Regions from separate parts of the Lactobacillus sp. OTU4228 genome, predicted to be linked through region 2. Evidence: riboswitches for the same ligand, from Rfam matches in the RefSeq annotation. Region 2 holds a riboswitch; the other holds the start of a gene.

Region 1 (15,468 bases), on a different contig from region 2:
CGCCAGTTCTGCCTGGAATGTTGTAAATAATGATTGGCATTTGCGTCTTGTCATTAACAGCAGTAAAGTGAGCAATCATGCTACGTTGGTTGGGTTTATTGTAAGGTGGCACAACCACTAAGGCATAATCAATGCCATCGATTTTTGCCACTTCATTAGTAAATTTAATCGTTTCTTCCGTGTTATTGCTTCCTGTACCAGCAATAACAGGTACACGGCCATTAACAATTTGACCAAAATGTTTGTACAAAGATATTTTTTCATCATGACTAAGAGTAGGAGTTTCTCCAGTTGTTCCTCCCACAACAAAGCCATTGCATCCCAAATTGATTAAACGATTGACTAATTTTTCTAAAACGTCAAAGTCAATTTCATTATTTTCGTCAAAAGGCGTTGCAATCGCCGTTAATAAATCAGAATCAATTAATGTAGCCATCTTATTTCTCCATTCTACTAATTAAAAATCCCTTAATTGTATCAACGCCGCGCTGAATGCTCTTTTCATCCGGATTAAGCGTAGCTGAATGAAGTTCCGAATCAGGATCACCCACGCCTAGCCAAAACATCGTTCCTGGAAACTTGGCAAGCAAGAAGCCGAAGTCTTCTCCAGTCATTTTGGGTTCGGTCTCAATGTAATTAACATCCTTATTTTCTTTCATATAAGAAATAAAGTTTTGCGTTAATTTTGGATCATTTTCAACAGGCCAGTAGCCTCCTTGATTTAAGTCTAATTTAACTTGCATATTGTAGCTGCGAGCAATTCCTTCACATAGGTCGCGCAGTCTTTGATCAATTTTTAAGATCATTTCTTGCGTTAAGCCCCGCAGGGTTCCTTCAATTCTCGTGTGACCAGCAATCACATTTCTAATTGTACCTGCTTCAACTTTACCTAACGTAATTACGCCACTTTGAATTGGATCAATACTGCGTGAAATAATCGTTTGGATCTGCATAATCAAACTAGCTGCCGCAACAACCGTGTCATTAGCGTTTTGAGGGAAGGCAGCGTGACCGCCTTTACCAAAAAGATCGACGTTGATCTCGGTAGTTCCTGCAAACAAAGTACCCATTCGGCAGCCAATGCTCCCAGCTGGCAGGGCTGGATTATCGTGTAAGCCATAAAATTCATTGGGTTTAAATTTCCCTTGGAAAATACCCTTTTCATAGGCCTGCTTGCCACCACTTTCACTTTCTTCAGCCGGTTGGAAGAAAAACAGCAGGTTATCTTTTGGTTGCTGTTCACTAAAGTAGCTCAGTAGCCCTATTGCTACACTCATATGAATATCATGACCACAGGCATGCATTATGCCAGGAGTTTTTGAAGAAAATGGCAAACCTGTTTTTTCAGTAACTGGCAAAGCATCGATATCTGTTCGATAACCAATTGTTCGTTTAGGATCCTTGCCTTTGACTAAAACCAATAACGCTGTTGGTAAGCTTTCCGGTGTTTTGATCGTTAAATAATCTTGTTTAAAATTTTGAATTACTTCCAATAAATATGCATGAGTTTCTTTTTCCTGTAAGGCAAGTTCAGGAATTTCATGCAAATGTCTTCTTATTTTAATTAATTCATCTTCAGTTAAAACTGCCATGTTAAATCTTTCTTAGATCATCCTCAAGACCAGTCTTACTCTCGGTCTTTTCGTCAACTTTCTTAATCACTCTAGCAGGAACACCAGCTACCATCGTATGTGGAGCAACATCCTTAGTAACCACAGCACCAGCCGCAATTACGGCACCTTCACCGACATGAACTCCTTCGATTACTACGGCATTGGCTCCCATAACTACATTATCTTCAATTACAACTGGTTTAGCTGAAGCAGGTTCGATGACACCAGCCAAAACACTACCAGCTCCAATATGACAATGTTTACCAACAATGGCACGGCCACCTAAGACGGTACCCATATCGATCATCGTATCATCTCCGATTTCTGCACCGATGTTAATAATGGCCCCCATCATAATTACGGCATTTTTACCAATTGCTACTCGATCACGAATGATTGCACCGGGTTCAATTCGAGCATCAAACTTCTTTAAATCAACTAATGGAACAGCTGAATTTCTAGCTTCATTTTCGATGTGATAATCAGTAATCAGGGCTTTATTTTCCTTTAAAAATGGTTCAACGTCTTTCCAGTCGCCAAAAATCACACCAAAATCTTTTTCGGTAAAGTTCTCAATTTCTTCAGGGAAATCAAGTTGATCAATCTCGCCTTTAATAAAAACTTTTACCGGCGTCTTCTTTGGTGCATTGCCAATGTATTCAATAATGCTTTTTGCGTCTAATTCTGACATGCTTTTACCTTCCTATTATTTATTTTTATTAATCTTCATATGATTGATCTAAGTGGACTAAGTCTTCTAAGCTTTCTCTTTTGATAACTAGTTTTGCCTTGCAATTTTCGACAAAGACAACTGCTGGACGAGGATTACGATTATAGTTTGAAGCCATTGAATAACCATATGCTCCAGCATCAAGCATGGCCAACAATGAACCTGATTTGGTAGCTGGAAGTGCTTGATCCTCTGCTAAAATATCGCCGCTCTCACAATATTTACCAGCAATTCTGACATGCTCAGTAAGTGGAGCTTTCGGATCTGTGGCCAAAACTGTTTCGTATTTTGCACCATATAATGCTGGACGAATGTTGTCTCCCATTCCGCCATCGACAGTGACATATGGACGATAACCTGGAACTACCTTGCGACTGCCTGTCGTGTACAAGTTATAGCCAGCAGGGCCAACTATTGAACGACCTGGTTCAATATCAATTTCTGGTACTGGAAATGCAGCTTCCTTAGCTTCTTTTTTGATCGTTTCAACGATTGCTTGAACGAATTCTTCAGGTTTTAATGGATTATCTTCAGCGGTATATTTAATGCCAAATCCGCCGCCCACATTGATCACCTTGGCTGTATAGCCGTATTGGCTACGCCAATTTTCAGCTACTTCCATCAATTTTTTAGCAGCCATCTCAAAGCCATTTAATTCAAAAATTTGTGATCCAATATGAGCATGAATCCCAACCATATTCATTCTAGAATTAGCTAAAACCTGTTCTAGAGCCAAATCGGCTTGGCCTGATTCAAGATCAAAGCCGAACTTGCTATCCACCTGACCAGTTTGATCGTATTCATGCGTATGAGCTGAGATGCCTGGTGTGATTCTCAACATCACATTAATTTTGGCATCTTGTTCACGAAGCACCTTGTCCAATAATTTAATCTCATGGAAGTTATCGATAATAATTTTGCCTACATGATTTTTAACGGCCATTTCAATTTCAAACAATGATTTATTGTTGCCGTGAAAACTAATTCGTTCTGTAGGGAAATTAGCCTTTAATGCAGTATAAAGTTCTCCTGCTGAAACGACATCAGTATATGCTCCCTCTTCATTAGCTACTTGATACATCGCAATACAAGCAAAAGCTTTGCTGGCGTAACTAACTGCGTAAGCAACTTTTTCTTTTTCAAATACCTTTTTAAAAGCTCTGATTTGATTGCGAATCTGTTCAACATCATACACTACTAGTGGCGTACCATACTTTTGAGCTAACTCCACCGTATCGACACCACCAATAGTTAAATGTCCTTTTTCATTGATCTGATTTGCTAAAATTTGAGGATTCATGTTTCTGCTCCATTCTTATTTTGCCGAAACGCTAATCAAAAAATCCATTGTCTGCGCCAAACAAACAATGGATTAGTTTTTGCTTAATCTAATGGTCGATAGCGCTCCGCGATTAATTCGCGACAGTTCGCAACCTCTTCGATTGCGACCCAGCTTAATTCTTTGGCTTGAATAAGCTTCGGCAACTTCCCCTTTCACAATTAATCTTCATTGTGCCTAACTCATAATTGCTACTCTTGTCAGCTGCACCTCTATGATTTAACTGTAGTCTACAGTTTTATGAAATTTTAGTCAACAATTTTATTATAAAAATTTAATTTAATTTATATTTACATTATTATTCACGTTATTTTTGCACTTGATATTATCGCTATTTAGTTGCATGATTAAAAAATAATGCTAAAATTCAACTAAAATTTAGTCTAACTTTATTATTTCAAATTAATGATTTTTGAAAATCATTACTAAGGAGTTAATTTTATGAAAGTCGTAAAATTTGGAGGCAGTTCTTTAGCCAGTGGCTCTAGTGTTGAGCAAGCATTAAATATTATTTTAAGTGATCCTCAAAGACAAGTTATCGTAGTTTCCGCACCAGGAAAACGAGAAAGTGGCGATATCAAAGTCACCGATCTTTTAATTAAATATGCAAACGAAGTCTTAAATAAACAAGATACAACTGAAATCGTTAAGCAAATTTTCGCTCGTTATCAAGAAATTGGACATTACTTTGGTCTAAGCGATCAAAAGTTGCAAGTAATTAAAGATATTTTAGTAACTTTACCTGAGCAAACCTATCCTAATTCCGACTATTTAATGGCTGCATTTAAAGCACACGGTGAACGTCTTAACGCCCGCTTAATCGCGCTAATTTTGCAGCATAAAAATATTAAAAGTAGATTTCTTGATCCAACTGAAGCAGGTTTGATCGTTACTGGTGAACCTAATGATGCTTTGGTTAATCCAGAAAGCTATTTGAATCTTGACCAAGTAAAAATTGCTAAGGATGAGCGCATTATCTTCCCCGGTTTCTTCGGTATTACTCCATCAGGCCATATTGCCACATTTTCTCGTGGTGGTTCTGATATTACAGGAGCAATTTTAGCTCGCGGTTTTCACGCCAATTTATACGAAAACTTTACTGATGTTAACGGAATTTTCGCTGCAAATCCTAATATCGTTGACCAGCCAGAGTCAATTAAAAAGATGACCTACCGTGAAATGCGTGAATTGTCTTACGCTGGCTTCTCCGTCTTCCACGACGAGGCCTTGATTCCTGCAATTCAAGGGCAAATTCCTATCAACGTAAAAAATACACATGAACCAGAAAATCCAGGAACAATGATTGTACCTGAAAAAGACTTTGAACCTGACAACACCATTACTGGTGTAACTAGTCAAAAGCATTTCTCTGCTTTATATTTGCACAAGTATTTGCTTAACAAGGAAGCTGGTTTTACCCTGCGCATTTTGCAAATTTTATACAATCACAACGTTCCTTATGAACACATGCCATCCGGAATTGATGACATTACCATTATTTTCAACAACGACTTTTTAAATGATCAATTAATCGATCAAATTTGCAACGAAATTCAAGCAACGATCAATCCTGATCAACTCGAATGGATTGACGATTATGCTATCATCATGATTGTCGGCGAAGGGATGAAAAAAACGCATGGCGTAAGCCGTCAAATTCTAGACTCTTTAGATGAACAAGGAATTTCTCCACGCATGATCAATCAAGGTGCATCCCAAATCTCAATGATGATCGGTACCAAAAAAGAAAAAGCTGATGAAGCAGTTAAAATTATTTATCAGCAATTTTTTAATTAAGAAGGTGCAACATGGTTAAGTTATTAAAAGTACACGGCTCTCAAAATCATTTCTTTATTCTGGACCAAACCGAATTAGATAAGCCACTAACTGACGAAGAATTAAGAGACTTTACTAAAAAAATCACCAATGCTCAAATTGGTATTTTAAATGGTGCAGACGGCGTCTTAGCTATTAATAAACCCGTCCGTAAAGGCGCTTTAGCACAGATGCGGGTTATCAACGAAGACGGTAGCGAAGCTTCAATGTGTGGTAACGGTCTTAGAACTGTGGCTCGTTATTTGAGTGAAAAATACCAACAAGATCACTTCTTAGTCGATACAATGAATGCTAGCTTGCGTGTTCATAAAGAAAATGACTTTGCTAAAGACGTACCAGCTTATTCAGTTGAAATCTCGCCAGTCAGATTTAACAAAGAGGCCTTGCCCTTCACTAATTTAGGACATGACCGCATAATTGATAATTTTGTACCGGAACTTTATCCTGGTCTGCGCTTTACTTCTATTGCCGTACCTAACCCTCACCTAATTAGTTTTGTTAACCAAGAACAAATTTCTGGCCCAATTTTGGGAATCGTCGGTAAAAGATTAAATAGTGAAAATCCTTATTTCACTGATGGCGTTAATGTTAACTTTGCCCAAATTTTAGACAAAAACAAACTGTTTGTTCGTACCTATGAAAGAGGCGTTGGTTTTACCAATGCATGTGGTACCGGTATGTCGGCTACTTCATTAGCCCTTTGGTTAACTCATCCTGAAATGGTTGATACTGATTCACAAATTGATGTCTTCAACCCTGGCGGCATGGTTAAGACTAAAGTTCATTACGATAATAATGAATACTGGATTGAATTAACTGGCAACGCCACCTTTACTCATCAAATCACCATTTCTGAAAACGATTTGCATCGTAACAATTTAGAGAATGTGCAAATTTCAGAGACTAATGAGCAACAAGCCTACGAACACTTTGTAGACAGTTTGCCGAAATATAATGACATCACCACTTTAGCGTAGAAAAAAGCCTGCAAAAGCAGGCTTTTTATTTTGCTTAAATTTAATCCAAATCTTTTAGTCCATGTCTCTTTTTAGAAACGCGGTAGAAAATGTAAGCTACCAAACCAAAGAAGATTGGACCAAAAGCAGTCCAGAATGCTGTAGCATATCTGTGTTCAAGAACCGGCTGCAAAACAGTAAAGAGAATACCCGTGCAGACAATAAACTCAACAAAGACGACCAAAGCTACAGTCCATTTATAGTTTGTAAATACTCTAAATTTACGTGGATAATCCTTTTTAAGGAAGAATGGGAATGCACCAATTAAGAAAATATATGGTGCTGTGGCTGCGACATTCCCCATATCTGTCAAAATCTGATAGAAACTGGTTGCTGCACTACCACCAAAGGAAACCACTGCGATCAGCAAACATACAAAAATTGTTTGTGCCCACATTGCATTAGCTGGAATACCATGCTTGTTTAATTTGGTAGCAGCTTTAGGCCAGAGTCTTGGGTCTGAACCCATAATAAATGATTTAACTGGTGAGTAAAGCAATACGAAGAAGGCACCCATCATGCCCATTAAACCCGATAAGGCAATAGCTCTAGTGAAGACTTTACCAATCATCAAGCTAGTATGAGGGTCAAGATTCAAAGCATGACCAAACGCTTTACCCAAGGTTCCATAAACCACGTAAGTGATATTACCGGTATTGGCTCCTGTTTCAACGATATCTTTTTGATAGTTGACTGAAAAACCAGTCATAAAGATCATCAAAACATAAGAAATAATCGTAAATAAACTACCAATAATCAAACCCTTTGGGAAGTCCTTTTCTGGATGCTTCATACTATCGATTACACCACCGACAGTCTCCATACCACCATATGCAAAGACGGCATAGACAACAAAGGAAATGATTGTGATCGGAGTTTGGAAGTCCTTGTTAGGTGAGACAATAAAGCTTTGCCAGCCATTGATTGGTTGTGCTAATTGTCCGTGGTTCATAATAATTACTACTAAACTAGAAATAATGAAGACCAAATTCATTCCAATCATGAACCACCCACCAATTGAGGACATGAGCTTAATTCCAGTCATCCCTCTTGAAGAAAGATAAGTAGACAAAATCATGAATAAAATGGCCAAAACACCAATCAGTTGGGTGCCATGTAAGCCAAATAGATCCCAACTTTGAGTGGTATCTTTACCAAAAACAAGCGCAGAAATCGAAATCCATAGTCTAGATGCGCTTGAAACCAACCATAGTACCCAATTAGCAAGCCAAACAAAAGTCCCAATAAAGGCCCATTTTTCGCCAATTGAACCTGCTAACCAAGAATAAATACCCCCTTTGGCATCATGAAAGGCAGAACCATATTCCGCCATCATTAATCCAGCCGGGAAAAAGAAACAAATTCCGGCTAAAATAAACCAAATAATTCCGGCATATGTCATTTGCCGGTACGAAACAGAGACATTACCAAAACCATAAACCGTCGTAATGATCATCAAAACGAGGCTCATAGTGGTTAGTGTCTTTTTCGTCTGTGTATTTTCATCATCCAAAACAATAAACCCTCTACTTTCTGTTTACCTCCTTATTTTATCATTGATCTTTTTAACCGCATTCATTCTAATATTTGTCTTATGATACAAAAAAAGCATTGCTCTTTTGAGCAACGCTTTTATTGATTGATCTTGTCTTCAATCCAATCTCCTAATTCAGCTACATGTAATTTAGTGACTGAACTAAAAGTTAAGACTGTTACGTGATCATAATTAAGATCTAAGTTCTTTTTCAAACCTGACATCACTTTATTGGTTTGGCTCTTCTTGATTTTGTCCATTTTCGTGCAGACAACTAGAATTGGGATATTTAGATATTGGGCATATTCATACATCGCAATATCATCCTTAGTCGGTTCATGACGACTATCGATCAAGATGATCAACCCTTTTAGATTAGGTCTTGTCTCCAAATAGTCTTGGATCATTTCGCCAAATTCTTGTCGTCTTTTTTGGGAAACTTTAGCATAGCCATATCCTGGAACATCCACTAAGTAAAATTCATCATTTACTAGATAGAAGTTAAGGGTTTGGGTCTTACCAGGCTGTGAAGATGTTCTAGCCAAGTTTTTACGTTTAAGCAGGGTATTAATCAAGCTAGATTTTCCTACGTTCGAGCGGCCCGCTAACGCGATCTCAGGTAAATTATCCTTAGGATATTGACTTTCCTTTACAGCACTAACTGCATAACTGCTGCTTTTAATTATCATTGGCACTTACCTGAGAACTTTCGACGTCGTCTGAATTTTTACGAACAACGCGTGGTTTAGCATGTTTAGTTATTACGTCTTTTGTAACTTCAACTGATTCAATATCTTCTTCACTTGGAGTTTCATACATAATGTCCATAATTGAGTTTTCAATAATTGTTCTCAAACCACGAGCACCCATGTTTCTTTGAATAGCCAAATCAGCAATTGCCTTTAAAGCACCATCAGTAAACTTAAGGTCAACGCCATCAAGTGAAAGAAGCTTCTTATATTGCTTTACCAAGGCGTTCTTTGGTTCAGTCAATACTCTTACTAAGTCTTCACTGTTAAGCTTGTCCAAAGTAGTAATGATAGGAATTCTACCGATAAATTCTGGAATCATACCAAACTTAACCAAATCAGCTGTAGTCAAATGGCGAGTCCAATCATCAGCATCTACCTTATCAGCTTCGTTTTCAGCACCAAAGCCGATTGTCTTCTTGCCAAGACGATTCTTTACGATTTGTTCAATTCCGTCAAAGGCACCACCAACAATAAACAGAATATTAGTAGTATCCATCTTAATCATTTCTTGTTGTGGGTGCTTACGACCACCCTGTGGTGGAACAGATGCGATAGTACCTTCCAAAATCTTCAAAAGAGATTGTTGTACACCTTCACCTGATACATCACGAGTGATTGAAACATTTTCTGACTTCTTAGAAATCTTATCAATTTCGTCGATATAAATGATACCGCGTTGAGCACGTTCAATATCGTAATCTGCGTTTTGAAGCAATTTTAGCAAGATGTTTTCTACGTCTTCACCAACATAACCCGCTTCAGTTAAAGTAGTTGCATCGGCAATTGCAAAAGGCACATTCAAAATTCGTGCAAGAGTTTGTGCCAAATAAGTTTTACCTGAACCGGTAGGTCCAATCATTGCAATGTTAGACTTTTGTAATTCAGTTGATGAATCGACATCCATTTGACTGATTCGCTTGTAGTGATTATATACAGCAACTGACAACACTTTTTTAGCACGATCTTGACCAATTACATATTGATCAAGTTGCTTCTTAATTTCAACTGGTTTAGGTAATTCACGAGCTGTCTTAAGAGAATCTGCTCGTAATTCATCGTCAATAATTTTTTTAGCCAAGTCAACACATTCGTTACAAATATAAACGCCGTTACCGGCAATCATTTTCTTGACTTGGTCTTGAGTTTTACCACAAAAAGCGCATTTAATCTCTTCTTGTTCTGTAAACTGATTTGCCATTAACTTTTCCTCCTATATCTACCAAAAATTAGATTATCATACTTTAACTAAGATTGATAAATATTAGGCTTAAAAATCAAAAAAAGCGGCCTAAAGCCGCCTTTTTTTGAGGAATCAGCAATAAATTTTATTACTTGTCTTCCTTATTATCATCTAAGTCTTTTGCTTCAAGCTTTGCCTTAGCAACTTGCTTAGCATTATCAGTAATAAGATCCATAGCCTTACGTACAGTGATGTCGTGACTTAACATATCATCAGTTAAGGTGTTACGTACAGTCTTTTCATCCATGTTGTATTCAGAAGAAAGGTCCTTGATTTCCTTATCAATTTCGTCCTTAGTTGCCTTAAGGTCTTCTGCATCAACAATAGCTTCAAGAACTAAGTTAGTCTTAACTCTTTCAGCAGCGTTCTTAGCAAATTGTGAACGTAATTGTTGTTCGTTGGTGTTAGTCAACTTGTAGTAAGTTTGAGGATCGATACCTTGACGTTGCATGTTGCCCAAGTATTGGTTCAATTGAGTATCAACATCTTCTTGAATCATTGCGTCAGGAATTTCATCAACAGTAGCGTTCTTTACAGCACCTTCGATAGCAGCTTCTTGGATTGCGTCCTTAGCAGCTTCTTCCTTTTGTGCCTTCAAGTCCTTCTTGATCTTGTCCTTTAATTCGTCAAGAGTATCTACAGAGTCATCAACGTCCTTAGCAAATTCATCGTCTAACTTAGGAAGTTGCTTTGACTTAACTTCGTGGATCTTAGTTGCGAAGTGAGCTTCCTTACCTGCTAAGTCCTTTGCGCCGTAATCCTTAGGGAAGGTTACAACAACATCAACGTCGTCACCTGCTTCGTGACCAATAAGTTGATCTTCAAAGCCTGGGATAAATGCACCTGAACCTAATTCAAGTGAGTAGTTTTCAGCTGAGCCGCCTTCAAATTCCTTACCGTCAATAGTACCCTTGTAGTCGATAGTTACAGTATCGCCTTTTTCTGACTTACCCTTCTTAAGAACAAGTTCAGCGTTTTGTTCACGACGCTTGTCAAGTTCAGCATCAACGTCCTTTTGGTAAATACGAGTATTTTGCTTAGGAACTTCAATACCCTTGTAGTCGCCTAACTTAACTTCTGGTTCTACAGTAACAGTAGCCTTCATAGTCCAGTCCTTACCCTTGTCCATTGATACAGGAGTAATTTGTGGTTGACCAACTGCAGCAATACCTGCTTCCTTAACAGCAGCAGAATATGCATTTGGTAATACGATGTTTAAAGCATCTTCATATAATGCTTCTTCACCGTAGTATTGATCAAAAATTACACGAGAAACGTGGCCCTTTCTAAAGCCAGGAACACGCAAGTTTTTCTTTACTCTTCTAAATGCTTGGTCTAAACCTAATTTAATTTCATCTTGTGAAATATCAAAAGTAAGTTCACCGGTTGTCTTACCGGTTTTTTCCCATTTTACAGACATTAATAAAATACCTCCAATGTCAAGTTTGAGTTTGCTTCTTGCATACTAAGTTATCTTACCTTAAACTAGCACAAAAAACAAATATCTAAAAGAAAAAAGATGCGCTCCAGTGAAGAAGTGCATCTTTTTTTACTATATCGTTAGAAATTAGTCAAGGATTTCAGTAACCTGACCGGCACCAACGGTACGACCACCTTCACGGATGGTGAACTTAGTACCCTTTTCGATGGCAGCTGGCTTAATTAAGGTAACAGTGAATTCAGTGTTATCACCAGGCATAACCATTTCAGTACCTTCTGGCAATTCGATTTCACCAGTAATATCAGTGGTGTGGAAGTAGAATTGTGGACGGTAGTCTGAGAAGAATGGGGTGTGACGACCACCTTCGTCCTTCTTCAAAACATAAACTTGACCCTTAAACTTCTTGTGGGTTTGGATTGAGCCTGGAGCAGCCAACACTTGACCACGAACAACTTGGTCACGGTCGATACCACGAAGCAATACACCAACGTTATCGCCGGCTTCACCTAAGTCCAAAGTCTTGTGGAACATTTCCAAACCAGTAACAACTGACTTAAGAACCTTGTCTACCAAACCAACGATTTCAACTTCGTCACCGATCTTAACAGTACCACGGTCGATACGACCTGAAGCAACAGTACCACGACCAGTGATAGTGAATACGTCTTCAACTGGCATTAAGAATGGCTTGTCAGTTTGACGTTCTGGAGTTGGGATGTATTCATCAACGATGTCCATCAACTTCAAGATTTGTTCTTGAGCTTCCTTGTCGCCTTGCAAAGCCTTCAAAGCTGAACCACGAACAACTGGAATATCGTCGCCAGGGTAATCGTATTCAGTTAACAAGTCACGAACTTCCATTTCAACTAAGTCGATCAATTCTGGGTCGTCAACCAAATCGCACTTGTTCAAGAATACTACGATGTAGTTAACACCAACTTGACGAGCAAGCAAAATGTGTTCACGAGTTTGTGGCATAGGACCATCAGTTGCAGCAACAACTAAGATAGCACCATCCATTTGTGCAGCACCGGTAATCATGTTCTTGATGTAGTCGGCGTGGCCTGGAGCGTCCATGTGAGCGTAGTGACGATTTTCAGTTTCGTATTCTACGTGGGCGGTGTTAATAGTGATACCACGTTCCTTTTCTTCTGGTGCAGCATCGATTTGTGAGTAATCTTCAGCCTTAGCCAAACCCTTTTCAGCTAAAACAGTAGTAATAGCCGCAGTTAAAGTGGTCTTACCGTGGTCAACGTGACCGATAGTACCAATGTTTACGTGTGGCTTAGTTCTAACGTAATGTTCTTTTTCTGCCATTAAAATGACCCTCCTGTAAATTTGCAAGAAGTCCGTTGAGATAAGTTAACGGATAATTCTCTGTTGAATATTGTACTACTTTCTTCGGCAAATGCCTAGTAAAAAAGCTTAAGCTAACTTGCCTAACGAAAATATCCTTTGCTAATTATACTAAATAGTTCAAAAAAGTAAACCTTTTTTGCTTATTTTTATTTAGGTAAGTGCTGATAAATCTTATTAAACAATTTTTGGTGACTGCGGCCCTCTTTAGTTTGCAAAAAAGATACCAAATCACTAGCAAAGCTATCTGGTTCATCGACATATTTCTTCACTTTAGGATATAAACTACCAACAACCAAATTAGTTTCTCCAATCATTAATGGTAATTGACTTGGATTATGCGCAAAGCGCGAACCGACTGCAGTAATTATTTCTCGATATGCTGGTTCCTTCTCTAATAAAAGCGTCTCTGCAGGAACAAATTCTTCTAAATTATCAACAACCCAAATTTTAAATGAATCCTTTAAACCCAATCGTACTAAATCTTCACACAGTGCCAATCGTACGGCAAAATCTGGTGTTGGATCTAAAAGTATACTTTGAGTAAAGGCCTTAAAATTAATTAGATTTAATTTATGCAAACTTTCAAAATCAGCCTGATTAACCTGCTTTTTCTGTTTAAATTTTTGCATAATCTGTTGCTGATCTTCTTCAGAAACCGGCTCTACCTTAACCGGCAAATCCAATCCCGTAATATGTTTCAGCTGCAAAGCTTCTATTAAAAAATGATTTTTTTGCAGAATTTTGCAATAGGTTTGATAAACTCGCTGATCTGAAAAAAGATCAGGCTCTTCTTTAATTAAAGCGTATGCCTGATCTTCTTGTTTATTAGCGCAATATAGCTCACAAAGTTGAAGAATTACATCTAGAGAATGTTCTCCTCGCAATGCTTCTTCTAAATTCTGAATAGCCGCTTCAATATCGCCTTTGCGCTTATTTTCTTCAGCAAGCTTCAATAAGTTTTTTTGACTAATTGACGTCATAGATCTTATTTTTCCTTGCTCTTAGTATTTTCTTTCTTTTTATTATTTGTTTGACGTTTAGAGTTTGACTTCTTGGCAGTATTATTGGTCTTGTTGTCATTTTGCGTCTTTTCATTGCGTTTTTGCATAGCACGATGACGGTTTTGGTTTACTTCCATGACAACTGGCAAAATTACTGGACGACGGTTAGTTCTCTTGTATAAAAACTTCTCCAAATCGCCACGAATGTCTTGCTTTAACTCTGTCCAATCAAACTTCTTATGTTCAAAGTTATTGTTGATTGCCTTCTTGATTACTTCAATTGAGTCGTTCATCAATTGACGGTTAGCCTTGATATAAACAAAGCCACGGCTAGTAACCTTAGGTTCCGCAATAATCTTTTTCTTCTTACGATCGATAGTTACAACCGCAATAAAGATACCATCGTCTGACAAAACTTCACGGTCACGCAAAACGATGTTACCAACATCACCAACGCCTGAACCGTCAATCATAGTGTCTTCGCCTGGAACTGGATCAGAAAGATAGAAATGCTTCTTCTTAAAGTCGTAGTCCAAGCAATCACCATTCTTGGTAATGTAAATATCCTTTGGATTCATGCCAGCCTTAACAGCTAAATCACGCACGATTTCAAGCAAACGATATTCACCAATTACTGGGATCAAGAATTTTGGCTTCAAAGTATCAATCAACAATTGAATATCACGACCAGTAGCGTGACCACTGGTATGAATGTTGCGGCCAAGTTGAATAACGGTACCACCAGCCTTATAAACCAAGTCACTGGTTTCGGCTACCATCGTTTCAACAGAGTGAGATGGTGTAGTTGCAATGAAGACTAAGTCGCCCTTATGAATAGTGATCATACTGTGACGCTTTTTAGCCATCTTTTGCAAAGAATTCAATGGTTCACCCATTCGACCAGTTTCCAAAATTACAGTCTTATTATTAGGAACGGTCTTTAAATCCTTAACACGCATCAAGAGGCCATCTGGTACGTCCAAATAGCCTAATTTCATTGAAGTTCTTACGATCTTAGCTAGGTCACGACCAGTAAGCAATACTCGCTTGCCTGTTGCCTTAGCCGCATTTAAAACCTCTTGTACACGATTCAAGTTTGAAGCCTTGGCAGCAACGATAATTCTGCCCTTAGCGTTTCTAAATACGTTAGTAACAAAATTACCGATATCTTGTTCAGAAGCATTAGGGAATGATGCTTCTGCATTAGAAGAATCACTTAAAAGTGCGAGTACGCCTCTGTGTTCAATCTCTGCCAAGCGATCCATATCAGTATGATAATTCTTAGCTGCTGTTGGATCGAACTTAAAGTCACCAGTATAAACGATTTCGCCTTCTGGAGTATGTACATCAATACCAAGTGAATCTGGAATTGAGTGTGTAGTATGGAAGAAAGAGATACTTGCATTCTTAAAATCAATTTCAGTATCAGCATCGATTACATGGAACAAACTATTCTTGCAGTGCTTGTTCTCACGTTGAACTTCAATCTTGGCAAGTTCGATACTTAATTGTGAACCAAACACTGGAATATCATACTTTCTCAAGATGTAAGGCAAAGCACCAATTGAGTCAGCATGTCCGTGTGTAATAAAAATACCTGCTACTCG
Region 2 (15,468 bases):
TAGAAAAGTGTAGATTTGATGCATGAGATGGCAAACTATCGTATGAACAATTTTGTCCTTCTAGAATAAGACGTGATAATTCTAAAGAATCTACTGGTACAGATGCACTATCATTTCTTTTGTAGGCTTTTTCTTTATAGAAATATGGAGGATATAATCCTTGAAAAATTTTCAATGTAATTACATTAGTTTGTTCATCAATATGTAAACGATAATCAACTTGTGGTCTAATTGAATCATTGATTTTATTCTCAATATTCAAACATGTTTGAACTGGATCTTTTACTCCAACTACAGTTCCATCATCTTTAACACCGAAATTAATTTCTCCATCGCTATAATTGGCAAAAGCACTAACTGTTTTTAAAAAGGTATTAGTTATACTTTCTTTAAATTCCAAATTTTTCGTTTCACGCATTTAAGTCACCTGCTTTTCTTTTTTCTAAATTATAGTATTTGCGTCCTTTTTAAAACGTAAATTTCAGATTTTACGTCCAAAAAAGGACGTAAAAAAGGACGCATTTTTTTGCGTCCCTTTTTACGTTTAAAATGAAACGTAAATTCATTTAATACCAGCTTGGTTTGTCGCCTTCAGTACCTGGTTTACCTAAACCGATTGACTTACCAATATCTTCCTTAGGATACTTGATCAAATGGTAAACGTAAGCTGCGACAGATTTACGTGAAACTTCGGTGTCCTTGATTGGCTCGCCTTTTTCACTCTTTTCGTAGTCAACTTCGTTTTTATCGGTCATCCAAGTTGGACGAATAATCGTGTAATCCAAACCCGATTCTTCAATTCTCTTAGCAGCCTTAGCATATTCAGTAATGTAATCGCCTAAAGTTTCCTTATTCCATTCACCGAACTTGCCAGGAACTTCATCATAAATACCTAAAGTTGAAATCCAGATCAGTCTCTTTACGTGGGCATTCTGCATTGCTTCAACCGTAGCTTCAGCTTCAAGATCAATATCATCCTTGCCGCCTAAGTTAGCATAAACAATATCTTGACCCTTCATTGCCTTTTCAAGTTGAGCAGCATCTGTTGCACTACCTTCAAAAATCGTAGCTTGATTCTTCTTGTCTGCCATACGAGAAGCGTTACGCAAAAACAATGATGTTTGAACGTCTTTATCCGCAAATAAAAACTTTTCTACAATTTGGGCTACTCGTCCGTGAGCACCAAGTACTACAACTTTAACCATAATTTTCTCCTTTTTAATCTAGTCAAAATTCATTATGCATTATTCTATCTACATACTAGACCAAAATGAAAAAATAAGCTAATTTACTTACAAAAATCCTTAATTAAATCAAGCAATTTTAGGCTTCTAACCGCATAACTATTATGTGTTTGGCGGGGCATAATTACTAAGCGCGCATTTGGCATTAATTGACTATACCAACGAACGTGTTCAACTTTTATCCAATCTTTTTCACCGACCACGCACAAAGTTGGTGTCTTGATTTTCTTCAAATCGTCTTCTGAAATAAATGATTCAGTCAATTCAACGCGGCTATCACGATCTAGCTTCAAGAAACGATGAAATCCTTCAGTGAGGTAGTGATATGGGCGAATTCCTGCACCATTTACAAAAACGCCGGCCACGATCATTTTCTTAAAGATATTAGGATGCTGCTTGGCAAGCATCATGGCTACTAAGCCGCCTGCATCAAAGCCAAAGCAGTAACATCCCTCAATGCCAACTTGCTTAATAAAAGCATAAACGTCTTCGACTTCGGTCTGATAGTGTTCCGCAATATCACCTTCACTCAGTCCATGACCACGCATATCTAAAACATAAACTGAGTAGTATAGCGATAATGGGGCCACGATCTTATCGAACATGCCGCCATCTAAATGATGTCCATGAAGAAGAAGCAAAGGTGCACCTTTGCCTAATTTATGGTAATAAAATTCAACACCGTTGACTTTTTCTTTCATAAAACCCTCTCTTATTGAGCGTCGCTGTCGCGCAAAGCTGGATTATCATCCATCTTCTTACGTAGCTTCTCATCTTCACGATCTTTAAGCATGGTCTTGATAATCTTATGCCATACTCGATAATTGCCACGGAAATTATCTGCTACCTTCTTGATGTTAGGTTGGTGAATAATACTGCCTTTTCTTTGCCAGTAGTGGTAGTAAGGCTTTTGCGTGTAATATACACCCTTGCAGACTGAGATGTACTTTACGTTAAAAATTTGATCTTCAAGCAGTGAAATATCACAATCAAATCTTAAGTGGTATTTCTTAATAATTGCCGTCTTATAAGCTTTGTTCCAGCTGTAGCCCTTCATTGGCGAGCCGAAAACATTGGTCAATTTAAGGTAAGTTTCACCGCGTGTTAAAAGACCACCTTCAGGATGACCAACAACATGAGATTTTTTGTCAGGATAATCCATCCAGTAGCCACAAGATACCAGACTGACATCTGGATGTTCTTCAAAAGCTCTGATAAAGAATGCTGTGTAACCTGGATCTACCCAATCATCACCATCATGAAAGGTGACATATGGCGTATCGATATATTTCATACCGACATTACGTGCGTCGGATGGGCCACCATTTTTCTTTTTGATTAATTTGAAGTATGGAAAACGTTTGGCATAGCTCTGTGCTACCTCAGCCGAATTATCTGTTGAGCCATCATCTACCACGATTAACTTAAAACTCTTGTCGACTTGCTTGAGCAGAGCTTCAAAAGCACGTGGCAGGTATTGTGCCGTATTATAGACCGGCATAATGATAGTTAACTTAGGCACTTGTAACATATTGTCCCCCTTTATTGCTCTTAATTATACCATCTTCAAGTTTTAGGTTGAAATTAAGAAAGTTTTAGGAGAAGATTTACATTCCGTTCAAAATTATCTAGTATAATATTTCGTATCAAACAGAATAAACATTCGATAAGAGGAAAAAACATGAAAAAAACTATTAAAATTTTAACAGCCATTTTGTTTAGTGCTGTCGCGATAATCGTAGTTGGTCAAAACAATCGTGTTTTAGCTGACGATGAAACTCCCGTGGTAACACTTGGTACCTCATTAACCGACTCACAAAAAGATGGTACATTAAAGATTTTGACTGCCCCATTAAATGGCGGCAACTACCAAACCATCACTGTTACCGGTTCTGACTTGGTTAGATATTTGAATCCATCTGGTGACAACTTCACTACTTCTTCTGGCGTTTGGTCCAGTGCCATGATTCAAAAGACCAGCAGCGGTAGCGGAATTAACGTTAAGATTTTGGACTATAACGGCAAAAACAACATTACAACCATCACTGCCAACCAATACAAAAACGCGGCTTTAACTGCCGGTATCACAGACGCTAACATTTACGTTACTAGTGCTATTCCAATCGACGGTTCAGGTGCCTTGGCTGGTGTTTATGCTGCATACGCTAAAAACGGCAATGCTTTGAACCAAAAGCAAGTTAATGCAGCTCAAGACGAAATGAATACTTTGAGTGGCATTACTCAAGACAACAAAGATAAAAAAGGCTACTCTGACGCTCAATTGAACAACGCGGTTGCCGGTGCCAAGAGTGAAATGGCTAAGCAAGGTCAAAACATTTCTGACAGCCAAATTCGTGATATTGTAAATAACCAAATCAATATCAATCACTTGGGCAACACCATTAACAACAATCAAAAAAACCAAATTGTTAACCTGTTGATTGAAATCCGTGATTCTGGTGCCCTTAAGAGCAGCAGTTTCAAGGGTCAAGCTTCTAAGCTTTCTAGTCAAATCGAAAATAGTGCTAAGAACATCTTTAACAAGTTCAACACGCCAGAAAATCGCAGCTGGCTACAACAATTGTGGGACAGTATCGTGAACTTCTTCAGCCACATGTTCGGCGGAGTTATTTTAGGCTAAAAAATTAAGGCCATGATTATCAATGATAGTCATGACCTTTTTTAATTACATATGCTCATCCATGTAGCGATTCAATGCGTGATCGACATATTCGTTGCCGCGGTTATTGGCGTGGCCTTTAGTCCATTCAAAAGTGCTGTCAGGGAAGGATTGCAGCAAGCGGTCTAGTTCTTTCCATTCAGGCACATTCTTTAATGGACCTGATGAGCGTTTCCAGCCGCGTTTCTTCCAACCTTGGAGCCAGTGCTGATTAATAGCATTTAAAACGTATTTTGAATCAAGCACAAACAACAAATGCTTTTCGTTAAAGCCAAGCTCAATTAGCTTTTTCAATGCATTGATCAAAGCAGTCTGCTCCATCTTGTTGTTGGTTGCGCCGTATTCGCCACCAGAACCATCTTCAGAGCCGCCATCCCACTCAATTAAGTAGGCCCAGGCAGCCTTATCTGTCTTTTTAACGTGGCCGCCCTTATAAACACCGGTATTTCGGGTACCGCCATCAGTATAAGTAGTCGCAAAATACTCACTAGATTGGGTATTTTGCTTTTTTGTTTTCTTATTTTTGGTTGCCTTAACCGGCTTTTTACTGTTATGTTTTATTTTTTCTATGGCATTTTCTAGCGTGTCATCTTTGCGGTTGATTGTTTCTTCATGTGACTTTTCTTGCCAGCCCAAATAATCAATTGCATCGGTGATATTCTCAAAGGATTTATATTCAGCGCCGGAAAAACCATCCACTTGTTTTTTGGTCTCATCCCAATTGCGATAAACGCCTGGAACGCGACCTTTTTTTACTGCATAAATTTTCATAGCTACCTCAAAAATCAAAAAACTTCCACTAAATGTTAAAATGTACTTGTTACTATTCACATTATATAGAAAAGAAATGAAGGTGAGCAAAAGTTGTTTTTCAATACTAAAAAATACGCTGAAGAAGCGGAAAAGAACCATAAACATGATCTAAAGCAAGAACCAACCATGTTTAACATGATTTCATTGGGACTACTGGCAACTTTTGCCCCAACCCGTATTTTCTTGCGCATGCATAAGCGCCATATTACCGATAATGTGGTCGTTGAAGAAAGCGACGTCGAGCAAGTGCCGATCATTTATTTCCACGGCTTCCGCGGCGGTGACTACACCACCAATGTCATGGTGCATCAGGCAACTAAAGACAAAGGAAACGAGAAATTTTTAAAGGTTACTGTCGATTTACTCGGTAATTTTAAACTTGAAGGTACCTGGACAGGTGACAAGCATCCCATCGTGCAAATTGCCTTCCGGCAAAGAATCGTCGGCATCTATGGCATCGACTATTACCTGAGTTTTGTCCTGCCATTTTTATCTAAAAGATACCACTTCAAAAACTACATCGCAGTGGCCCACTCACTTGCTTGTCCTTGCATCATTAGAACCGAGATGAAGCATTCTTCAAGTAAAACTTTTCCGCATTTAACTAAATGCGCTCTTATTGCTGGTCCATTTGACGGGGTAACTTATCTTGGCGACATCCCTAACGTTAATGTTTTAAACGAAAACGGACGTCCAAGCATGATGAACCCACATTATCTCTATCTTTTATTCAACCGCAGAAAATTCAATCCCAACATTTCCGTCTTAAATATCTACGGCAACGTCTTGGACAATACTAATACAGATAAATTTATTTCCGTCGTCTCAGCTAAAAGCATTCGCTACATTTTGGCCCCTAAAGCTCATTTTTACCAAGAAGTCGAGGTCCGTGGCAAAAACGATGCGGAACACAGCTGGATGCACGATAATCCTTTCGTAATTGACATTATTAATAAATTTCTTAACTTAAAAAAATAGTTTTTATGGAGGAAGAAAATGATTTGGTGGCATGATTTTATCAGAATTATCTTTATAACTAATACGATCTTAGCCTTCTACATCGTTTTCCACCGGAAGCGTTCAGTTTCTACAACTTGGGCTTGGCTGATTATTTTGCTTATTCTGCCAGTAGTCGGTATTACCCTTTATGCCTTTTTTGGTCGAGGCATTTCCCAGGAAAACATTTTTGCCATCAATAAACAGAAACACATCGGCCTGCACAATGTTCAGGAGTCAATTACTGAGGCCCCTAAGCATGTCAGCCCTTCTGATACGTCAAGTGCCGGTGAGATAGCCATCCGCTTTTTTAACCAGGATGATGAATCTCCTTTGACCAAAAACAATAATGTTGAGCTTTACACGGAAGGCGAAACCTTCTTCCACGACATGCTAAAAGACATTGTTCGCGCTAAAGAAACTATTAATATCGAATTCTACACTTTTTACAGTGACAACATTGGCAACCGTGTTTTGCAACTGTTGATTAAAAAGGCCCAACAAGGCGTTAAGGTGCGCGTAATCTACGATGCCTGGGGCTCAATGGGTGCCACTAAAGCCTGGTTTGATCAATTGCGGGATGCGGGCGGCGAAGTTTTGCCCTTTATTACTTCTAAAAATATGATCACCAGATACCGTATCAATTACCACTTGCACCGCAAAATCGTGGTCATTGACGGTAAGATTTCTTGGACTGGCGGTTTCAACATTGGTGATCAATATTTAGGCAAGAAAAAGAAATTCGGTCATTGGCGCGACAGTCAGGTACGCATTGTGGGTTCTGCCTCTCTGCTTTTACAAGAACGTTTCGTGATGGACTGGAACGCTTCAGTTAAAGAAGCAGATCAGATCATTCGCTTTAACTCCACTCTTTTTCCAGATCTTGATGAAACCAACATTCATCAGGGCGACATCGCTACGCAAATCGTCTCAGATGGTCCCGACCGTTACACGCCATACATGCGCAACGGCATGATGCGACTCATGCTACTGGCTCGAAAGAGATTATGGATTCAAACGCCTTATCTGATACCAGATGACGCCGTTTTTGCGGCATGGCAAACGATTGCTGCATCGGGTGTCGACGTGCGCATCATGATTCCTTGCAAACCGGACCACCCATTCATTTATCGCGCTACGCAATGGTACGCTAATGAGTTAACTCGTTGCGGTGTCAAAATTTATATTTACGAAGATGGCTTTTTACATGCGAAAACGACTATCATCGATGACAAATTTTCTAGCGTCGGTTCAATGAACCAAGACTATCGTTCATACGATTTGAACTTTGAAGACAACGCTATTTTTTACGATAAAGATTTCAACGAAAAAATGGCTCAGGTCTTTGAAGAAGATATGAAGAAATCTCATTTGCTCACACCTGAGGAAATAAAAAAGCAAGGTCGTTTATTACGAACCTTGCAGAGTTTTTCTCGTATGTTATCACCAATTTTATAATTATTGGATTTCGACTGAGACATTTTTGCCCATATATTTTTGAAGGGCTGGTACAACTTCATTCACTTGATTGCGGAAACGCATCATGTATGACTTGTTGTCCTTCGTTCTAAAAAGAGCCACAATCAATGGCTTTCTTTGATTTTGCATATTGATCAAAGTGATGTCAGCAATATCTTCATATTTGACAGTGCGTTTGAAATAGCCGGAAACGACTAATCTCTTAGGACTGAAACCTGAGAAACCATCAACGATACTGATTAATAGGAATAAAGCTAGGAAGACGTTTAAGCCTGGATCACCTTTTTCAATGTAGTTCCAGGTAAAGCCTAGCCAGATAAAAATGACGGCCCAAACAATTGAGGAAGCACGGTAGTGACCACGGAATTCGACCTTTGCTTGCCAGTACCAACTGTAACAAGCATAAGCCAACATTAAGATGTTAATTACTATATAAAAGTAGGACATGTATGTCATAAGAATTCTCCTCAACATTTTATTTGTTTTATTATAACAAAAAGTCGATATATAATTATACATAGTAATTCTTTCAGAGGCAAAATAATGAATCATGATGATTTAACTGAATTGCAGCAAGATTTAGATAATGCAAAACATGTTGTCTTCTTAACGGGAGCCGGTGTTTCTACACACTCAGGTATCCCCGATTACCGCTCCAAAAACGGTATCTACAATGGCGTACAAGAAAGTCCCGAGACGATTTTAAGTGAAAGTACACTCTATAATCGCCCCGAATTTTTCTATCATTTCGTGATGGACAATATGTACTTTCCCGATGCCAAGCCAAATCTAATTCATGAAAAAATTGCGCAAATTTGCAATAAAAAAGGCGATTTGATCACGCAAAATATTGATAGATTGGATACGAAAGCTGGCAATGAACACGTAACAGAATTCCACGGCAATTTGTATAATATATACTGTACTAAATGTCATCAGCCAGTTTCCTATGATGAATACGCCAAGGGCTACATTCATCAAAACTGCGGCGGAATTATTCGTCCAGGAATTGTGCTTTACGGGGAATCAATCAATCCCGAAACGCTAAACAATTCGGTCAATGTTATGCAAAAATCCGACTTAATTATCATCAGCGGTACTAGTTTTGTGGTTTATCCATTTGCCCAACTATTGGCCTACCACAAAGAAAACGCAAAAATTTATTCGATTAACAAAACTGAAATTCCGGCTCCTGGCGTAAAACAAATCATTGGAGACGCGCTTGATGCATTTAAACAATTGAATTAGAATTTTTGTTTTGTTATTCTTATAAACAATAACTATATGGGTGTTGAAAACATGGCAAAGGTTTTTTATTATGATTACGTCACGATTGAGCCGAGAACTTATTTTTTAACGGCTTCAGAGTTCGGTTTAACATATGTAGGGCTTAAATGAGATGAAACTGTTTCTCCTATCTTCAGTTTCTATCCTCACCGGATGTTCGTGCGTGATCCTAAAAGATTGGCACCATATGTTCAGCAGCTAAAAGAGTATTTCACTGGAACAAGAAGAGTATTCGACGTTCCGATTGATATTTCAGAATTTGGAACTGAATTTCAGCGAAGAGTTTTGCAAGCGGTGCAACGAATTCCTTATGGAATGACTATCAGTTACGAAGGTGTAGCAACCAGTATGCCTGATGCAAGTTCTTATCGCTCAGTTGAACACGCTGTTGCTCTTAATCCGGTATTATTTTTCATTCCAGACCACAGAGTTGTTTTATCTAACAACCAAGTGGGCACCTATCGTTTAGGACAACAAGAAAAAATCAGATTAATTAAACTAGAAAAGAGTCATTTGCATGGCAATTCTTAAATTGTACACACCCTTTTTCGATGGCAATAACTGGTTGCACGTTTTAACCAGTGGCAAGGACTGGATGATCATTCTTACTTTAATCATCATGGAATGTCTGCTCTCAGTTGATAACGCAGTAGTGTTAGCGGCTCAAACTCAAGTATTACCTACTAAAGCTGAAAAGGAAAAGTCCCTGATCTATGGTCTTTGGGGCGCATACCTTTTTAGATTCATCGTTATTGGGATTGGTACTTATTTGATCAACTTCTGGGAAATCAAATTAGCCGGTAGTATTTATTTGTTCTACCTATCATTCAAGTTCTTCTATAATCAGCGCCACCCTAAGCAAGCAGCTGAACACGAAAAAGAAAAGGAAGAGCGTGAAGAAGCACGTCATAAAGGAAAGAAAAAGAAGAAAAAACACGTCCTTTCTCTTTTCTGGCGGACAGTTATTTCGATTGAATCAATGGACATCGTCTTTTCAATCGACTCCGTTCTTGCAGCTTTGGCTATTTCAGACAACCCAGTAGTTGTTTTAATTGGTGGTATGATCGGTATCCTCTGCATGAGAGGTGTGGCCGAAATTATCATTAAGTTGATGGACATTATTCCGGAATTGCAGCCAATGGCTTATGTTTTGATCGGAATTATTGCACTTAAGTTGTTATTGGCTTTGCCACCACTAAGATGGGAAATGCCTAATACAGCATTCGCAATTCTCGTCTTTGCAATTTTAGGTATAACCATTATTTTCCACTTCTGGCGCATCAGAAAGCATGGACATAAACATTTATAGAAAGCAAAAAGCTTATCTCAATTGAGGTAAGCTTTTTTAGTTACATTTTACTTTCAACATATTCCTTAAGCACAACTGCTTGATTATGTTCCCTATTCTTAGCACCATAAAGAAACAGAACATCGCCAGACTTTAACTTATCCTTTACTGTCTCAATAAATTCAGGCGTAAAGTCATTTTCATCCAATTCCTTGATGTACTTTTCTTTAAATTCGGAAAATTTTTCATCTTCATGGTTAAACCATTTTCTTAATTCGTTTGTTGGGCCGATCTGCTTATCCCATTCACCCAAGTCTGCCTTAACTTTACTCATACCACGTGGCCACATCCGATCAACTAAAATTCGGTAGCCTTCGGGTTGTTCATGACCATAAATTCGTACTAATTTAATTTCTGTCATTTGAAATTCCTCGCTTCTTTTTTTAGTGTATTACTAAAAGCAAAAATTAGAAACAACGAGGCACTTTATGGATTACGCAGAATATTTTACTAACCGTCCCACTGATGAAATCACCCGTGATTTAATTGGACGACCACTCACTTTTAATAATGGAACAGAAAAACTTGGCGGCTATATCGTAGAGGCCGAAGCTTACATAGGAAAACTCGACCGTGCTGCCCACTCTTACGGTGGTCGCCGCAGTCCCTCTAACGAAGGCCTTTATCGCACTGGCGGCACCATTTATATTTATGCTCAACGACAATACTTTTTCTTCGATGTTGCCTGCCAAGAAGAAAATGAACCACAAGGAGTTTTGATTCGCGCAATTGATCCTGCTTGGGGTATTGATACTATGGTTAAAAACAGAAATGGTAAAAGCGGAGTTCTCCTCACCAACGGTCCTGCTAAAATGATGCAAGCTTTTGGTATCCACAATAAAAACTGGAATCTACATTTTCTTTCAGATTCGCCATTTATCATCGATTTAGACGATAATCATAAACGTATTGCCCAGGAAATAATCGCAGATAAACGCGTCGGGATTAATCAATCTGATCCTGTCTGGGCTAACAAAAAATTACGTTTTTACGTTGCTGGTAATCCTTACGTTTCAGATATAAAAAAAAGAGATTGCGCTTACAGCAACGGTTGGGCTTGACAAAACTTCATTTTTCTTTTAATCTTTTTATCAGTTAAATAATTTTCCAATGCAATAGAGGTTGCGACAACCACAAGATAATTCAGAGTCCGCGAAGACAATGAAGGTTATCTTAGGGCTGCCGCCGAAATGGATTTAACATTCGCGTGTTGATCTGTTGGGCTATAGAACAATATTCTATAGACTGTCCTGGTTAGTCCCCAGGGAGCGCTATAAGATTTGGTTTAAATACTGATGATTATGACCCTCGTTTGTTTTGGCAAACGAGGTTTTTATTTACGCTTTATTGTATTGGCTTTATGTTAAAACTATTTTTTCGGAGGTTTTACAATTGAAGTCAAGATTTAGATGGATCGCTGCATTACTTACAGTGCTCCTCAGTATATTTATCGGTTTCAGCTTTAGTAGTAATTCGACTCAGGCTGCTAAAAAAGATTCCGGCACATTAAAGATCGGTATGGAAGCTAACTACCCACCATATAACTGGACTCAACCAACCAAAGCTAATGGTGCGGTTCATATCGATGGTTCTAACTCATACGCTAACGGTTATGATGTTCAAATTGCCAAGATCATTGGTAAGAGACTTCATAAAAAGGTTATCGTTGAAAAGACCCAATGGGATGGACTTTTACCAGCTTTAACTTCAGGCAAAATTGACTTGATCATTGCTGGTATGTCACCTACTCCTGAAAGACGTAAGGCCATCAACTTCTCAGAACCTTACCGTAAGAGTACTTTCGTTGTTATCACTAACAAGGCAAGCAAGTACTCAAATGCTAAGAAATTAACTGACTTTAAAGGTGCTAAGTTAACCGCTCAACAAGGTACTTTGCACTACAACTTAATCAAGCAATTAAAGGGTGCTAAGCGTCAACCTGCGATGCGTGACTTCTCAGCTATGCGTCAAAGTTTAGCTTCAGGCACTATCGACGGTTACGTTGCCGAAGACATCGAATTTGAAAGTTACCACAACGTTAACCCTAACATCGTTGCCATTAACTTGAACAAGATGGCCGGCTTCAAGGTTGACCACGACGATTCCGTTACTAGTATCGGTGTCAAGAAAGGCAACACTAAACTTTTAAACGAAGTTAACGCTACTTTGAGAACTATTTCTAACAAAAAGCGTGATCAATTAATGTCACAAGCCGTTAAGGAACAACCTAAGGCTGGTAACCAAACTAAGAAGGAAAACTGGCTTGTTACTACCTGGAAGCAATACGGTGGCATGATCATGTCAGGTATCGGCATGACTTTGCTCTTAGCTTTAGTTGGTACTATCGTTGGTTTCTTCATCGGTTTGCTCGTTGGTATCGTTCGTACTATTCCAACACCTACTACTCGCGGCAAGCGCTGGGCATTAAACTTTGTTAAGTGGTTATTATCAGTTTATGTTGAAATCTTCCGTGGTACTCCAATGATGGTTCAGGCAGCCGTAATTTACTACGGTATCGCTCAATTCTGGCACTTGAACTTGAACAGAACCGTTGCCGCTTTGATCATTGTTTCCATCAACACTGGTGCCTACTTGGCCGAAGTTATCCGTGGTGGTATTATTTCAACTCCAGAAGGTCAATTCGAAGCAGCTAGTGCACTTGGTATGACCCACAACCAAAGAATGTGGCATATCATCTTGCCTCAAGCTATTAGAAACTGTTTACCATCAATCACCAACGAATTTATCGTTAACATCAAGGATACTTCAGTATTGAGTATCATCTCAGTTTCTGAATTGTTCTTCGTTGGTACTACTATTGCCAGTCAATCATTCAAGTTCTTCCCAACTTACTTAATGATTTCAGCAATCTACTTGATTTTGACCTTTACTATTACTAGAATCTTCAACTTCATTGAAAAGAGACTCGAAGGTAACAAGAACTACAACTTGATGGCTAACCAAGTTCAAGTTGGTACTCCAAAAGATGCGGAGGCAAACAATTAATGACTGAATCAAACGAAGTAATTTTAAGTTTAAAGCATATGCAAAAGTCCTATGGGGCTCACAAGGTATTGAAGGACATTTCTTTCGATATCAACAAAGGCGAGATCGTGACCATCATTGGTCCTTCCGGTGGTGGTAAGTCTACTACCCTTCGCTGCATCAACTTGCTCGAAGAACCTACTGGTGGCGAGATCGATTTCCACGGTGAAAACATTTTGGCACCTGGTTACAACCGTAATACCTTTAGATCCAAGGTCGGCATGGTATTCCAGCAATTCGACTTATTCGAAAACAAGAATGTTTTGGAAAACTGCATGATCGGCCAAGAATTGGTCCTCAAGCGTTCAAAAGACGAAGCACGTAAGATTGCTATGGAGAACCTTAAAAAGGTTGGTATGGATCCATTTATCAAGGCTAAACCACAACAATTATCTGGTGGTCAACAACAGCGTGTTGCTATTGCCCGTGCGATTTCAATGAATCCAGAAGTTTTATTGTTCGACGAACCAACTAGTGCCCTTGACCCAGAAATGGTTGGCGAAGTACTAGACGTTATGCAAAAGCTTGCTACAACCGGTTTGACGATGGTGATCGTTACCCACGAAATGGGCTTTGCCAAGAGCATTTCAGACCGTGTATTGTTCATCAGTGACGGTATCATTACTGAACAAGGTTCACCTGATCAAATCTTTGATCATCCAAAGAACGAAAAGACACAAAAGTTCCTGAGTAACTTCAGAAAAATGGACTTTTAAAATTTTAAAAGCAGAGAAGTTTGATTACTTCTCTGCTTTTTTAGTTTATAATTAATAAAAAATTAATTGGAGGAATATTTATGAATGAAAGAGTGTATTACTTCGTCAAATCGTATGATGAAGATTTACCAAAACCACCCGCAGAAAGTTTTGGTCAAATTTTAAACGAAACCTACTTGCATCCCTTCGATTGGAGCGCAAGAACCACTCGTAAGTCCTACTGGTGGAGCGTCTTAACCAACTTCATTATTGCCATTTTAGCTATTGTAGTTGGATTCTATGCTTTCAATGAAGGCCTTAATCCAGGTATCAGAGTAATCGACGCTGTGGTTGCGATTGCTATCTATGTCTGGGTATTTCTAGCTGGCCTTGGTCAAATGATCCGTCGTTTGCATGACGTTGGCTACAGCGGCTACTGGTACTGGGCTACCTTCACTGGTTATGGAACAATGTTTATGTTTTACTTAGCACTTCAACCATCTGTCCAACACAAGGTTAAATGGGGCAAGTACTTGTTCAGCGATCAAGATTATCCTGAGGGCGGCGCAAAAAGTAATGTTCCTGTACCAACTATTGGTCAAATCTTGAAGGAACACTTCTTTGACTGCTTCAAGTGGGATGCTAGATCTACTAGAACCTCATTCTGGGTAGGTACTGCAATTAGCCAAGTTATCATGACAATCGGCGTACTTGCTTGTTACCTACTTGCTTTCATGCTTTTAGCTCCTTTCAGCGTTACTGAATCTGATTCTGGCGATGCCAAGGTAATCGGTGTAATCTTCATCATTTTTATTATTTTCTTTATTGCAGCAGCTATTTGGGCCTTTTTAGCACAATTAGGTCACACTGTTCGTCGTCTGCACGACGCAGGCTTTAACGGTGGTTGGTGGTGGCTGGGCGTAATTCCTTACGTTGGTCAACTGTTGCTAGCATTCTTGCTCTTCCACCCTACTGTTCAAAATGAAGTTAAATGGGACAAATATTTATTTGATCCAGAAGATCGAATTAGATAGATCAAAATTAAAAAGATCATTCCTATATGGGGATGATCTTTTTAAAACTCATTTTCTATTTTGAATTGAGTTTACAAAAAATAGCGCTTTTTTACGTTTTAAATAATATCCTTATTTTCCTTAATGCGAGCTAATTTCCAGCCCGTATCAAAATACGTCTTGCGCGTTTGACGCAAATCATCATAATCACTTTGTAAACTATCAATGGCATCCTGTAAGCTCTTATTTTGCTTTCTAATCGCATTTAGCTCAGGATCATTGATCACACCCTTAAGGTGTACTTGAGCCGCTAAATAGCGCCGACGATGCTCAAATTCTTCTCTCAAAGTACCCAGCGCATCTTCATACTTAACTAGCTTTTTATTGATCTCAGAAATTTGATCATTCAGTTGAATAAACAACTTATAAGGCATATCCGACTTAATTCGGTTGCATTCCGCACAAGCTAAAGTTAAATTATCTAAGCTGTTGTTGTGACTAAGAGAAACAGGATCCTTATGATCTACGCTGTGGCCACGTCTGCCGCAATATTGGCAGCGGTATTTATACTTGGCCCGAATGCGTTCACGATCAATAAAATCAACTTCGTTTAACTGGAAATTGATCTCCAAACCCATTCCCTTTAAATTTTGCTCAAAAGTTACGCCTTGGTTAGGCACATAATTAAGCTTGCCATCTTCGCTTTTAATTACCGCCAAATTCAAATCAGACCTTTTAATCTGTTGGCGGGCGATTTCATTACCATCATAATCTTGTAAAAAGGCTTCGTATTTTTTACGGTCCTTTTTATTTTTCACAATAAAACCTGATTGATCTTGTTTCTTTGCACCGACAAACGTGTAAAGCA

What was found. Region 2 has a riboswitch for lysine ahead of BN1206_RS00270 (ABC transporter permease subunit). Riboswitches for the same ligand answer to the same signal wherever they lie in the genome.
Region 1: it holds a riboswitch for lysine, as region 2 does, so the genes downstream of both, lysA (diaminopimelate decarboxylase) here and BN1206_RS00270 (ABC transporter permease subunit) in region 2, are expected to answer to the same signal.

The regions. Positions count from the first base shown of each region.
Region 1 covers NZ_CDLD01000014.1:53,549-69,016, reverse strand. Annotated here, with positions in the region: gene dapA (4-hydroxy-tetrahydrodipicolinate synthase) at 1-436, opposite strand, end outside; gene BN1206_RS03880 (N-acetyldiaminopimelate deacetylase) at 438-1,592, opposite strand; gene dapD (2,3,4,5-tetrahydropyridine-2,6-dicarboxylate N-acetyltransferase) at 1,594-2,304, opposite strand; gene lysA (diaminopimelate decarboxylase) at 2,333-3,643, opposite strand; lysine riboswitch at 3,735-3,905, opposite strand; gene BN1206_RS03865 (aspartate kinase) at 4,124-5,479, shown strand; gene dapF (diaminopimelate epimerase) at 5,491-6,495, shown strand; gene yjeM (glutamate/gamma-aminobutyrate family transporter YjeM) at 6,536-8,047, opposite strand; gene yihA (ribosome biogenesis GTP-binding protein YihA/YsxC) at 8,167-8,757, opposite strand; gene clpX (ATP-dependent Clp protease ATP-binding subunit ClpX) at 8,747-10,018, opposite strand; gene tig (trigger factor) at 10,149-11,480, opposite strand; gene tuf (elongation factor Tu) at 11,628-12,818, opposite strand; gene BN1206_RS03830 (tetratricopeptide repeat protein) at 13,007-13,840, opposite strand; gene BN1206_RS03825 (ribonuclease J) at 13,846-15,468, opposite strand, start outside.
Region 2 covers NZ_CDLD01000001.1:45,184-60,651, reverse strand. Annotated here, with positions in the region: partial or broken gene BN1206_RS09950 (RNA-binding domain-containing protein) at 1-418, opposite strand, end outside; gene BN1206_RS00335 (NAD(P)H-binding protein) at 567-1,205, opposite strand; gene BN1206_RS00330 (alpha/beta fold hydrolase) at 1,289-1,945, opposite strand; gene BN1206_RS00325 (glycosyltransferase family 2 protein) at 1,957-2,775, opposite strand; gene BN1206_RS00320 (DUF1002 domain-containing protein) at 2,926-3,885, shown strand; gene BN1206_RS00315 (ribonuclease H family protein) at 3,931-4,695, opposite strand; gene BN1206_RS00310 (alpha/beta hydrolase) at 4,789-5,715, shown strand; gene cls (cardiolipin synthase) at 5,734-7,191, shown strand; gene BN1206_RS00300 (hypothetical protein) at 7,192-7,668, opposite strand; gene BN1206_RS00295 (NAD-dependent protein deacylase) at 7,756-8,460, shown strand; partial or broken gene BN1206_RS00290 (methylated-DNA--[protein]-cysteine S-methyltransferase) at 8,512-9,030, shown strand; gene BN1206_RS00285 (TerC family protein) at 9,017-9,808, shown strand; gene BN1206_RS00280 (DUF488 domain-containing protein) at 9,849-10,208, opposite strand; gene BN1206_RS00275 (DNA-3-methyladenine glycosylase) at 10,276-10,908, shown strand; lysine riboswitch at 10,956-11,129, shown strand; gene BN1206_RS00270 (ABC transporter permease subunit) at 11,240-12,853, shown strand; gene BN1206_RS00265 (amino acid ABC transporter ATP-binding protein) at 12,853-13,608, shown strand; gene BN1206_RS00260 (DUF805 domain-containing protein) at 13,689-14,621, shown strand; gene BN1206_RS00255 (HNH endonuclease) at 14,720-15,468, opposite strand, start outside.